2 regions of the Paraburkholderia steynii genome follow, and region 1 is predicted to be linked to the other one. Evidence: riboswitches for the same ligand, from Rfam matches in the RefSeq annotation. Region 1 holds a riboswitch; the other holds the start of a gene.
The links. A riboswitch is a leader RNA that binds a small molecule or an ion and turns the genes downstream of it on or off. The one in region 1 is predicted to bind cobalamin.

Region 1 (4,813 bases):
GCGGGCGGCGCGGGGTTTTCCGACGCACCCGCCCGATGGCGATTCTTGCCGTGTTTCGACAAATTCGAAAACTGTTTTCAAGCGGTATTGGTGGTAAAGCCCAAGGGTGGTCATTTATAGTGGCCGGACGTGAGACGTCAGTTTTTTCCGGTGTTAAATATCGGATAACTAACAAAATTTCACCTCAATTTGAATGGGTGGTGCGGGTCACCGCCTTTTCGACTGCGTCTGCCCGTGAACAGGCAGATTAACCTTTAGGGAGAACATTAAAATGAAACTGGCAACGATCGCGTCGGTCATGCTGGCAGCCGCGCTGGCGGCGACCTCGGTACAGGCAGCGGACTCGCTCGCGAAGGCTGCGGATACGCTCGTGGAAGCTGCGCCGCCCATCCATCTGAAGGCGCGCATCATCGCGCTCGACGCCGGTGCTCGCACGGTCACGCTGAAGGGCGAAGACGGCATCGAGGTCACGATGCAGGTGGATGGAAAAATGGCCGGGTTCGACAAGCTGCGCGTGGGCGAGAAGGTCGACGTGCTGTACAAGAATGCATTGCTCGTCCAGGCCGAGAAGGTGGACCCCGCCGGCAAGGGCATCCGTGAGCGCGTCGATGCTCAGGTGACCCTGAAAGGCCCGGACGGCCGGGATTCGGTGCATCAGGTCGAAACGCTGTCCACTGTGCAGAAGATCGATCCCGCCAAACGCCTGCTCACGCTGCGCGGTGTCTACGAGACGCAGATCATCAGGGTCACGCCGGATTTCGACCTGAAGGACCTGCACGTCGGCGACACGATCCACGCGGTTTTCGTCTCGGCGACGGCTATCGAAGTCACGCCGCAAGGCGCTGCGCACTGAGTTGCGCATGTCCACCGGCTGTCGCAGGGCGGCAGCCGGTGGACTTCCCCTTTAGCGAACCCCACGCAATCGAACGGCGGCATGAGGCACGACTCATGCCGCCGTCTCTCCTTGACGCTACCTGCCGGCGGGCCTAAACTCGCCGCACTCTGGTGCTCGCGCGCGCGCTCTCTGCGCGCGCAGTTAAACGGGAAATAGCAGGCTGTGTGCGCAGGCGCCGGTCAAACTATGCTGCTCCCCGCAACGGTAGGTGAAGGCATCGCGCAGACGATGCAGAGCCGGCCTCGCTGCATGTGCGTCCAATAGCGGCCCATGCAGACAATCCACTGCGCGAAAACGCTCGCGCGGGAAGGAGAGGCGGCGCTTTCATCAGCCCGGATACCGGCCCGAGAAAACGACGCCATGCTGCGGGGATGCGGCACTGCGTTCACGATTCCTCATGCGTCGCAGCGCGGTTTCGCGCCCGGATCGATCGGGCCGCGAAGCCCATGCGGCGCCGTTTTCGTCCCCGTGCATCACTTATGACCTTGCATCGCTTGCCGGACGGCGCGCGACTTCGAGGTCACTCGACCGCATTTCGAGTTACGGAGCCACCATGCAGACACAGATGCGCAAGATTCCGGTGACGATCGTCACGGGTTTTCTCGGCAGCGGCAAAACGACGTTGATGCGTCACATTCTTCAGCACGCGGGCGGTTTGCGCATCGCGGTGATCGTCAACGAGTTCGGCGAGCTTGGCATCGACGGCGAGATTCTCAAGGGCTGCGGCATCGGTTGCGATGAAAACGGCAACGAGACGGAAGGTCAGCTTTACGAGCTTGCCAACGGCTGCCTGTGCTGCACCGTGCAGGAAGAGTTCTTCCCCGTGATGGAGCAGCTTGTGGAGCGGCGCGAGCAGATCGATCACGTGCTGATCGAAACGTCGGGCCTCGCGCTGCCGAAGCCGCTTGTGCAGGCGTTCAACTGGCCGTCGATCAAGAACAGCTTCACCGTCGATGCCGTCGTGACGGTGGTCGACGGCCCGGCTGTCGCGAGCGGTCAGTTCGCCGAAGACCCCGCTGCCGTCGATCAGTTGCGCAAGGCCGATCCGAATCTCGATCACGAATCGCCGCTGCACGAGCTGTTCGAAGACCAGTTGTCGGCAGCGGATCTCGTGATCCTCAACAAGACCGATCTGCTCGACGAAGCGCAGCAGGCGAGCGTCGAAGCCGTCATTCGCGAAGAGATTCCGCCGCAGGTCAAGGTGGTGCGCGCGCATATGGGGCAACTCGATCTGCACGCGCTGCTCGGGCTTGAATCCGCTTCGGAAGAAACGATTCATCTGCGTCACGACCATCATGGCTCCGCGGATGATCCCGAGCATGCGGATCATCATCACGACGAGTTCGACTCCGTGGTCGTGTCGGCGCGCGCGCCGTCGCGTGAGGCGATGATCGCGGCGTTGCAACGGGTCGTCGAAGGCCACACGATCTATCGCGTGAAGGGCTTTGCCGCGCTGCAGGGCGCGCCGATGCGTCTGGTGATTCAGGGCGTGGGCAGGCGCTTTGACAGCTATTTCGACCGGCGCTGGCAGGCGGGCGAACTCGATGCGTCGTCGCTGAGCCGCTTCGTGCTGATCGGCGAAGACCTCGATCAGCCTGTGCTGCAACGCGCGCTCGACGAAGCGCTGAGCGCTCAGGAACAACAGGCTTAAGGCACCGCGATGCATCTGCTGCGCACCGTTCCCGGCGGTTTCGTCGACGATACGAAGGGCGTGATCCGTATCGACCAGAAGCCCGCCGATATCGTGATCCTCAGTTCCGCCGACACGACGCTGTCCCTGCTCGCGAGCGTCGTGCCGCGTCTGGGCGACGGTTTTCCGAGCGTGCGCCTGGCGAATGTCACGTATCTGCGACAGCCGGCTTCGGTGGATTTCTACCTGGACGATGTGTTGCAGCATGCACGCGTCGTCGTCGTCGATCATCTGGGCGGCGAGGCGTACTGGCCGTACGGCATCGAACAGGTCGTGGCGCTGGCGCAGCGCAAGCAGCAGACGCTCGCGATGTTTTCCGGCGACTTGCAGGAAGACCCGAACCTGCTCGCGCGCAGCACGGCTGACGCGGACCTGTGCCATCAGTTGTGGCGCTATCTGCGCGAGGGCGGCGCGCACAACGCCGAATCGTTCATGCGCTGCATTGCGTGGCGCGGCTTCGGTTGGGGCAAGGAGCCGGCGCCGCCGAGTCCGTTGCCGGCCGCCGCGCTGTATCACCCCGGGCGCGACCTGGCGACCATCGACGACTGGCAGGTGCGCTGGAAGCCCGACGCGCCCGTCGTCGCGATTCTGTTCTACAAGGCGCATTTGCAGGCGGCCAACACGGCCGTATTCGATGCGCTGATCGATGCGCTCGAAGCGCGCGGGATGAATCCGTTGCCCGTCGCGATCACATCGTTGAAAGACACGATCAGCCGCGATGTCGTGCAGCAACTCGCCGCGCAGCATCGCATTGCGCTCGTGCTGAACACGACGGCGTTCGCGGCTTCCGCCATCGACGATCCCGAGCCGCTCGCGCTGGCGGGCGACGCGCCCGTGATGCAGGTGATCCTGAGCGGCGGCAATCGCGAAGACTGGGTGAACGACAATCACGGTCTCAATTCGCGCGACATCGCGATGCACGTCGCGCTGCCCGAAGTGGATGGCCGCATCATCACGCGCGCGATCAGTTTCAAGGGGCTTGCGTATCGCTGCCCGCACACCGAAGTGGACGTGGTCCGCTATCAGCCCGATCACGAACGCGTTGCGTTCGTCGCGGAGTTGAGCGAGCGCTGGTGCAGGTTGCGCATCAAAGAGAATGCGGACAAGAAGCTCGCGCTGATCCTCGCGAACTATCCGATGAGCGAAGGGCGCATCGGCAACGGCGTGGGACTCGATACGCCGGCGTCCGTGGTGAACATTCTGACGATGCTGCGCGGCGAGGGCTATCGCATCGACGACGTGCCTTCGAACGGCGATGCGTTGATGGATGCTTTGACGCAAGGCGTGACCAACGATCCCGTCGTTCGCGATCTGCGGCCCGCTTTGCAAAGCCTTGCGTTGAGCGATTACATGACGCACTTCGCGCGTCTGCCGCAGTCGATGCGCGACGCTTTGAATGCGAAGTGGGGCCCGCCCGAACAAGATCCTACTTTGCGGCGCGGGCGCTTCATGATCGCGGGCTGGCGATGCGGGTATGTGTTCATCGGTATTCAGCCGCCGCGTTCGCGCGAACAGAACGATTACGCGAGCTATCACGACGCCGAACTCGTTCCGCCGCATGCGTATCTCGCGTTCTATTTCTGGCTGCGTCATCAGTTCAATATCGATGCCGTTGTGCATGTCGGCAAGCACGGCAACCTCGAATGGCTGCCGGGCAAGAGCGTCGCGCTGAGCGATGCTTGCTGGCCCGATGCGATATTCGGGCCGTTGCCGCATCTGTACCCGTTCATCGTCAACGATCCGGGCGAGGGCAGTCAGGCAAAGCGGCGCGCGCAGGCTGTGATCATTGATCATCTGATGCCGCCGCTCACGCGCGCGGAAAACTATGGGCCTTTGCAGGACCTCGAACGCCAGGTCGATGAATACTACGACGCGTTGATGGTCGATCCGCGCCGCGCGAAGCTGTTGCGCCGGACTATTCTCGATACGATCGTCAAGCATCGGCTGCATGAAGAGCTGAGTCTCGAAGCACCTGTTGATAGCGATGCGGAAGACTCGTTACTGACGAGCGTCGATGCATGGCTGTGCGAGCTGAAGGAGGCGCAGATTCGTGACGGCTTGCATACGTTCGGGCAATCGCCTGACGGCATACAACGGCGCGACACGTTGCTCGCGCTTGGGCGCTTTCCAGTAGGCGATGGACGGGGCGCAAAGGCGGGCATTATCGATGCGCTGGCGCGCGATCTCGGTGTGGATCATCTGTTCGATCCGTTGTCGGCGGATTGGTC
Region 2 (4,813 bases), on a different contig from region 1:
GACTCCAGCACAACCTCCGTGCGGCCGCGCCATGCAGAAATACGCCCATCGCGATCCGTCGACGGATAGATCGAGAACGAACCGGTGCGCGCCGTCACGCCGCTCACGCCCTTGGCCTTCTGTAGCGCCTGGTCGGCATGCTGGTTCAACGTGCCCGTCAGCGACGATGGATCGCTGGCTTCCTGTTCGTAGAACAGCGTGATATCGACGACGTCCTGCGGCACATCGGTGCTCGCCTGCGCGTTCAGCGACAGCACGCCGGCCGGCTGATACTGCTGCACAACGGTTTGCGCATGGGCCGCGACGGACGTGAGCGCGAGTGCAACAGGCGCCGCGCAGGCACCGGCCGCGAGCGCCCATACGAGCGCGGATTTTTTGGTCATTGTTCGACTCCTTCGTTGAGCAGGTTATGCATGCATGCGTCGAGAGCCGCGTCGCCAGACGCAGTTGCGCGGCGCGCGTGGCATGACGCTTGCGAGGCGGTTAGGCGTCTGAAAGGGTCGTCTGGTTCCCGAGTGAATACTCGAATGTCACGCGAACTTACGTATTCACCACGTGTTCATGCAGCGCGCTTCGCAAGCTGCTTCGTAATGAACGCCCATTCCGCCTCCGTAACGGGCGTGATCGACAGACGGTTGCCCTTCGCGAGCACGCGCATGTCGGCAAGCTCGGGATGCTCGCGCAACGTCGCCAGCGGGATCAGCTTGATTTTCTTCTTGAACACGACATCGACGAGCGTCCAGCGCGGCGTTTCCTGCGTCGACTTCTCGTCGTAGTACGGGCTCTTCGGATCGAACTGGGTAGGGTCAGGGTAGGGCGTCGACGATACTTCGGCGATGCCCGCAATGCCCGGCTCAGGGCAACTGGAGTGATAGAACAGCACGCCGTCGCCCGTCTTCATGATGTCGCGCATGAAGTTGCGCGCCTGATAGTTGCGCACGCCCGTCCAGGGCAGCGTGCGTTGCGGGGCATTCGCGAGATCGTCGATGCTCGCTTCGTCCGGTTCGGACTTCATCAGCCAGTAGCGCATGAGTCGGATTGAACGTGAAGTAGAAGGAAGTCTTCGTTGAACAGTCGGGTTCAAACGGTTTGCAACGCGGTGCTCGCCAACCAACGCAAAGCGCACGCCCAAAGAAAAACGGCATCGGATAAAGTCCGATGCCGTTCGTATAGGTCCCCGCCTTAGCCGCTAGGCCGGCATCCTGAACCTGAGGTTCAGAATTGGTCGCAGTTAGCAGCACTTCGGGTACATCAGACAGAGTGACGCGCACACCCGTGCTACAAATTTCCGCAACCGTGCATATAGCATTGGTTCAAGGAATATATGACCTTGGCGAACCAGGCAGGGAAGCTTAAAAACGTTTGCTCCACAACATGGGCCCGACCGCAAAACAATCAAGCCCAACAAAATTTTCTTTACTGCACGCTGCTGTACTGTTGGATCACAGTGCCAAGCTGCTCATTCATCTGGTGCATTGTACGCCGGATTTCTTCGGCGGGAAATGATTCTCCGTGTCGCACGCTGGCTTGCAGCCTAAGCAGTTCCGATGCCAGCGACAACGCCGCCATCACGGCGATACGATCCTGGCCGCGCACGTTGCTGTTCGAGCGGATCTTCGACATCTCGGCATCGACACGGGCCACGGCTTCGAGCAGCGCCGCTTCCGTTTCCGCCGAGCAGGCGAGACGATAGGGCTGGCCGAGGATCGACACTTCGATCTGCTTCGTGGTCATGCGTTTTCTCCGTGGCGGGTCGCGTCGTGGTTCGCGTCGTGATTGGCCTGCGCCTGCTGCTCGGGCGCGAGGAGATCGAGTTGATTGTCGGGCTCGTGACCGCGAGCGCGCGGCAGCTTCTCGAGGATGGCATTCAGACGTACTTGCGCGTCGTCGATCTTCGCGGACAGCGCATCGCGCTCCGCTTGCAATGCGGCGCGTTCTTCGCGAGTCTGTTCGAGTTCTACGCGGGTCGCTTCGCATTCGGCGCGCGCTTGTGCGAGCTGTTCTTCGAGTGCGAGGCGCGCTTCGTTGTAGCGTTGGCTGATCTCGATCAGCCGACCGATGTTCTGTGACAGTGTTTCGAGTTCGGTGAGCATGTGCTGCGTCCTCTAAAGACATGGCATTCTAGCGCGGAATGTCGCACGCTCGGACATTTGTCTCGTTTCAGGACGTAACAGTAGCGCTTTAACGCGGCATTATCCAGGTGTCTTGTCGCGATTCACGCATTTTTACCCTTGAAAAAGGGACTCTTTTAACAGTCCACCGTCATCGTCCCTGTGACCACCTCGCGTTTCTTGACGCGTGTGTACGTCACTTCTACACTTGCGGCACTCTGGTGCCCGCGCGCGGTATCGCGCCGCGCGCAGTTAAACGGGAAGCAGGGAGCGAAGTCCGCCCGGACGAGCCAACCTGCGCTGTCCTCGCAACGGTACAACGACCGCAGTTCCTGCAGGTCGACCCATGCACGCGTCGAGCCATCCATAGAGCCGATGCCGTGCGAAGCGCCACTGCGCATGATGCGTGGGAAGGCGGGTCGGCCAGTCGTCAGCCCGGATACCGGCCGGAGGCAAGGAACGTGTCGCTCCTTGTACAGGCATCGGCCCACGAGGAGCGGGCCGCGCACAGGCCCACAGGACTCTTTCGATGCTCACCTCCGTGTTTGTCCACCCGGCGTATCTGCGCCAGGTGTTTCCGCGCCCGCTGTGTCCACACTTCAGACGCGCGCCGCTTGCTGCGGTCGCCGTGATTGCCTTTGCTTCAGCCCCGCTCGCCGCAAGCGCGCAGACGGCCGACGAGGCGAATCCATCCGCCACATCCACGGATCGATCGGACAACGGCTCGACCGATACTTCGTCAAACACAATCCCCACGACTTTGTCACCCATCGTCGTCACGGCCGACCGTCGTGCGCAGCGACTCGCCGACGCGATTCCGCAGACCACGCTGTTCGATCCGCAGGACATCGCGGACAACAGCGCGCGCGACTTGCCGGGGCTGCTGCAGTTCGCGCCTGGCGCGCAGGTCGTGCGCAACGGCGGGCCGGGTGCGACGTCGAGTCTGTTTCTGCGCGGCGCGTCGTCGACACAGTCGCTCGTGCTGATCGACGGCGTGCGCGTCGATTCGGTGAGCCAGGGCAACGCGCAACTCGAACAGATTCCGCTCGACCAGATCGATCACGTCGAAGTGGTCAACGGCAACGTGTCGGCACTGTACGGCTCGGGCGCGATCGGCGGCGTGGTGCAGGTGTTCACGAAGGACGGCGGCAATCATCCGCCGCGTTTTCACTTCGACGTCGAGTACGGCAGCTATCACACGCAACGCCAGGCGGCGGGCGTCGACGGTGCGCTCGACAAGGACGGCCGCACGACCTTCAGCGTCACGCTCGCGCGCGCGAAGACGGACGGCTTTTCGTCGATCGACCCGGCGCTCGCGCCCGTCAATCCGAACGCGAACGGTTATTTCAACGAGAGCGTGAGCGCGTCGCTGCGCCACAAGCTCAACGACCAGTGGGACATCGGCCTGCGCTACTTCCAGTCGAACGGCAACGACAGCTTCGACAATCCCTTCGGCCTGCCCACCGATCTCAACAACCTGCACAGCAAGGTACAGACGGCTTCAGCCTTCGCGAACGGCAAGCTCACCGACTGGTGGACGACGCGCTTCGTCGTCGCGACGGGCAACGATCGCAGCAACACGTCGCTCAATGGCGACTATCTGTACCGCTACGATTCGGACAACCGGCAGTACACGTGGCAGAACGACTTCACGTTTGCGCGCGATCAAAAGCTTCAATTGGGCTACGAGCATCTCGACCAGACACTCGACTCGAATCAGTACAGCGCGCCCGCGCGTCACGTGAACTCGGGGTTCGCGGGCTACACGGGGCGCTTCGGCAACAGCCAGATCCAGGCGAACCTGCGGCGCGACCAGTACTCGGATTTCGGCGGAGCCAACAGTTACTATCTGGGCTATGGCTACGACTTCAACGAGCACTGGAAGGTGACTGCAAGCTGGTCCGATGCGTTTCGCGCGCCGAGCTTCAACGATCTGTACTACCCGTACAGCGGCAATCCGCTCATTCAACCGGAGCACAGCCATTCTGTCGAAGCCGCATTGCAGTACGCATCCGATGCGCTCGGCCTGATGAAGCTCACGGCATTCCAGACGCGTTATACGAACCTGATCGACTATGTGCAGACCACGCCGGGCATCTACGTCGCGGAGAACGTGGGGCATGCGAAAGTGCAGGGCATCGAAGGATCGTGGCAGGGTCACGTCGGCAGGACCGACGTGCGCGCGGCCCTAACGTTCCAGAATCCCGTCGATGAAGACACGCATACCGATCTGAACCGTCGCGCACGTCATTTCGCGTCGTTCGCCGCGAACCGCAATATCGGCACCTGGCGTGTAGGCGGCGAATGGCTCCTGAGCGGCGAACGCGATGATAGCGGCACGGCGCTCGGCGGTTATGGCATCGTGAACCTGTCCGCGCGCTACAACCTCACGAAGGCGTGGTACGTGGCCGCGCAAATCCAGAATCTCTTCGACAAGGACTATGAACTCGCCTACACGTACAACACGCCAAGGCGCGGCGCCTATATCACGCTCGGCTGGCAGCAGCAGTGACGCGCGATGAGCGGACTCGTGCAACGTCAGCCGCAACATCAGCCGATCCGGGTCGCGCGAGGCATGAGCGCGAAACGCGCGCTCGCCATCTGGACGGCGCTCGGCATCGCGGCGCTCGCGGTCTTCGTGGCGTCGCTTGCACTCGGAAGCGTGAGCGTCGCGCCGTCGCGCGTGCTCGACGCGTTGCTGC

Region 2: linked by a shared signal. The riboswitch ahead of BLT65_RS21015 (TonB-dependent receptor domain-containing protein) and the one ahead of cobW (cobalamin biosynthesis protein CobW) in region 1 are both predicted to bind cobalamin.

Annotation. Positions count from the first base shown of each region.
Region 1 covers NZ_FNDI01000021.1:58,479-63,291, forward strand. The annotation lists gene BLT65_RS46685 (hypothetical protein) at 36-251, shown strand; gene BLT65_RS31005 (hypothetical protein) at 272-853, shown strand; cobalamin riboswitch at 987-1,257, shown strand; gene cobW (cobalamin biosynthesis protein CobW) at 1,449-2,546, shown strand; gene cobN (cobaltochelatase subunit CobN) at 2,556-4,813, shown strand, end outside.
Region 2 covers NZ_FNDI01000011.1:178,824-183,636, reverse strand. The annotation lists gene BLT65_RS21040 (SIMPL domain-containing protein) at 1-383, opposite strand, end outside; gene BLT65_RS21035 (EVE domain-containing protein) at 560-1,030, opposite strand; RNA gene ssrS (6S RNA) at 1,171-1,352, opposite strand; gene BLT65_RS21025 (cell division protein ZapA) at 1,417-1,734, opposite strand; gene BLT65_RS21020 (hypothetical protein) at 1,731-2,093, opposite strand; cobalamin riboswitch at 2,314-2,576, shown strand; gene BLT65_RS21015 (TonB-dependent receptor domain-containing protein) at 2,641-4,623, shown strand; gene BLT65_RS21010 (FecCD family ABC transporter permease) at 4,630-4,813, shown strand, end outside.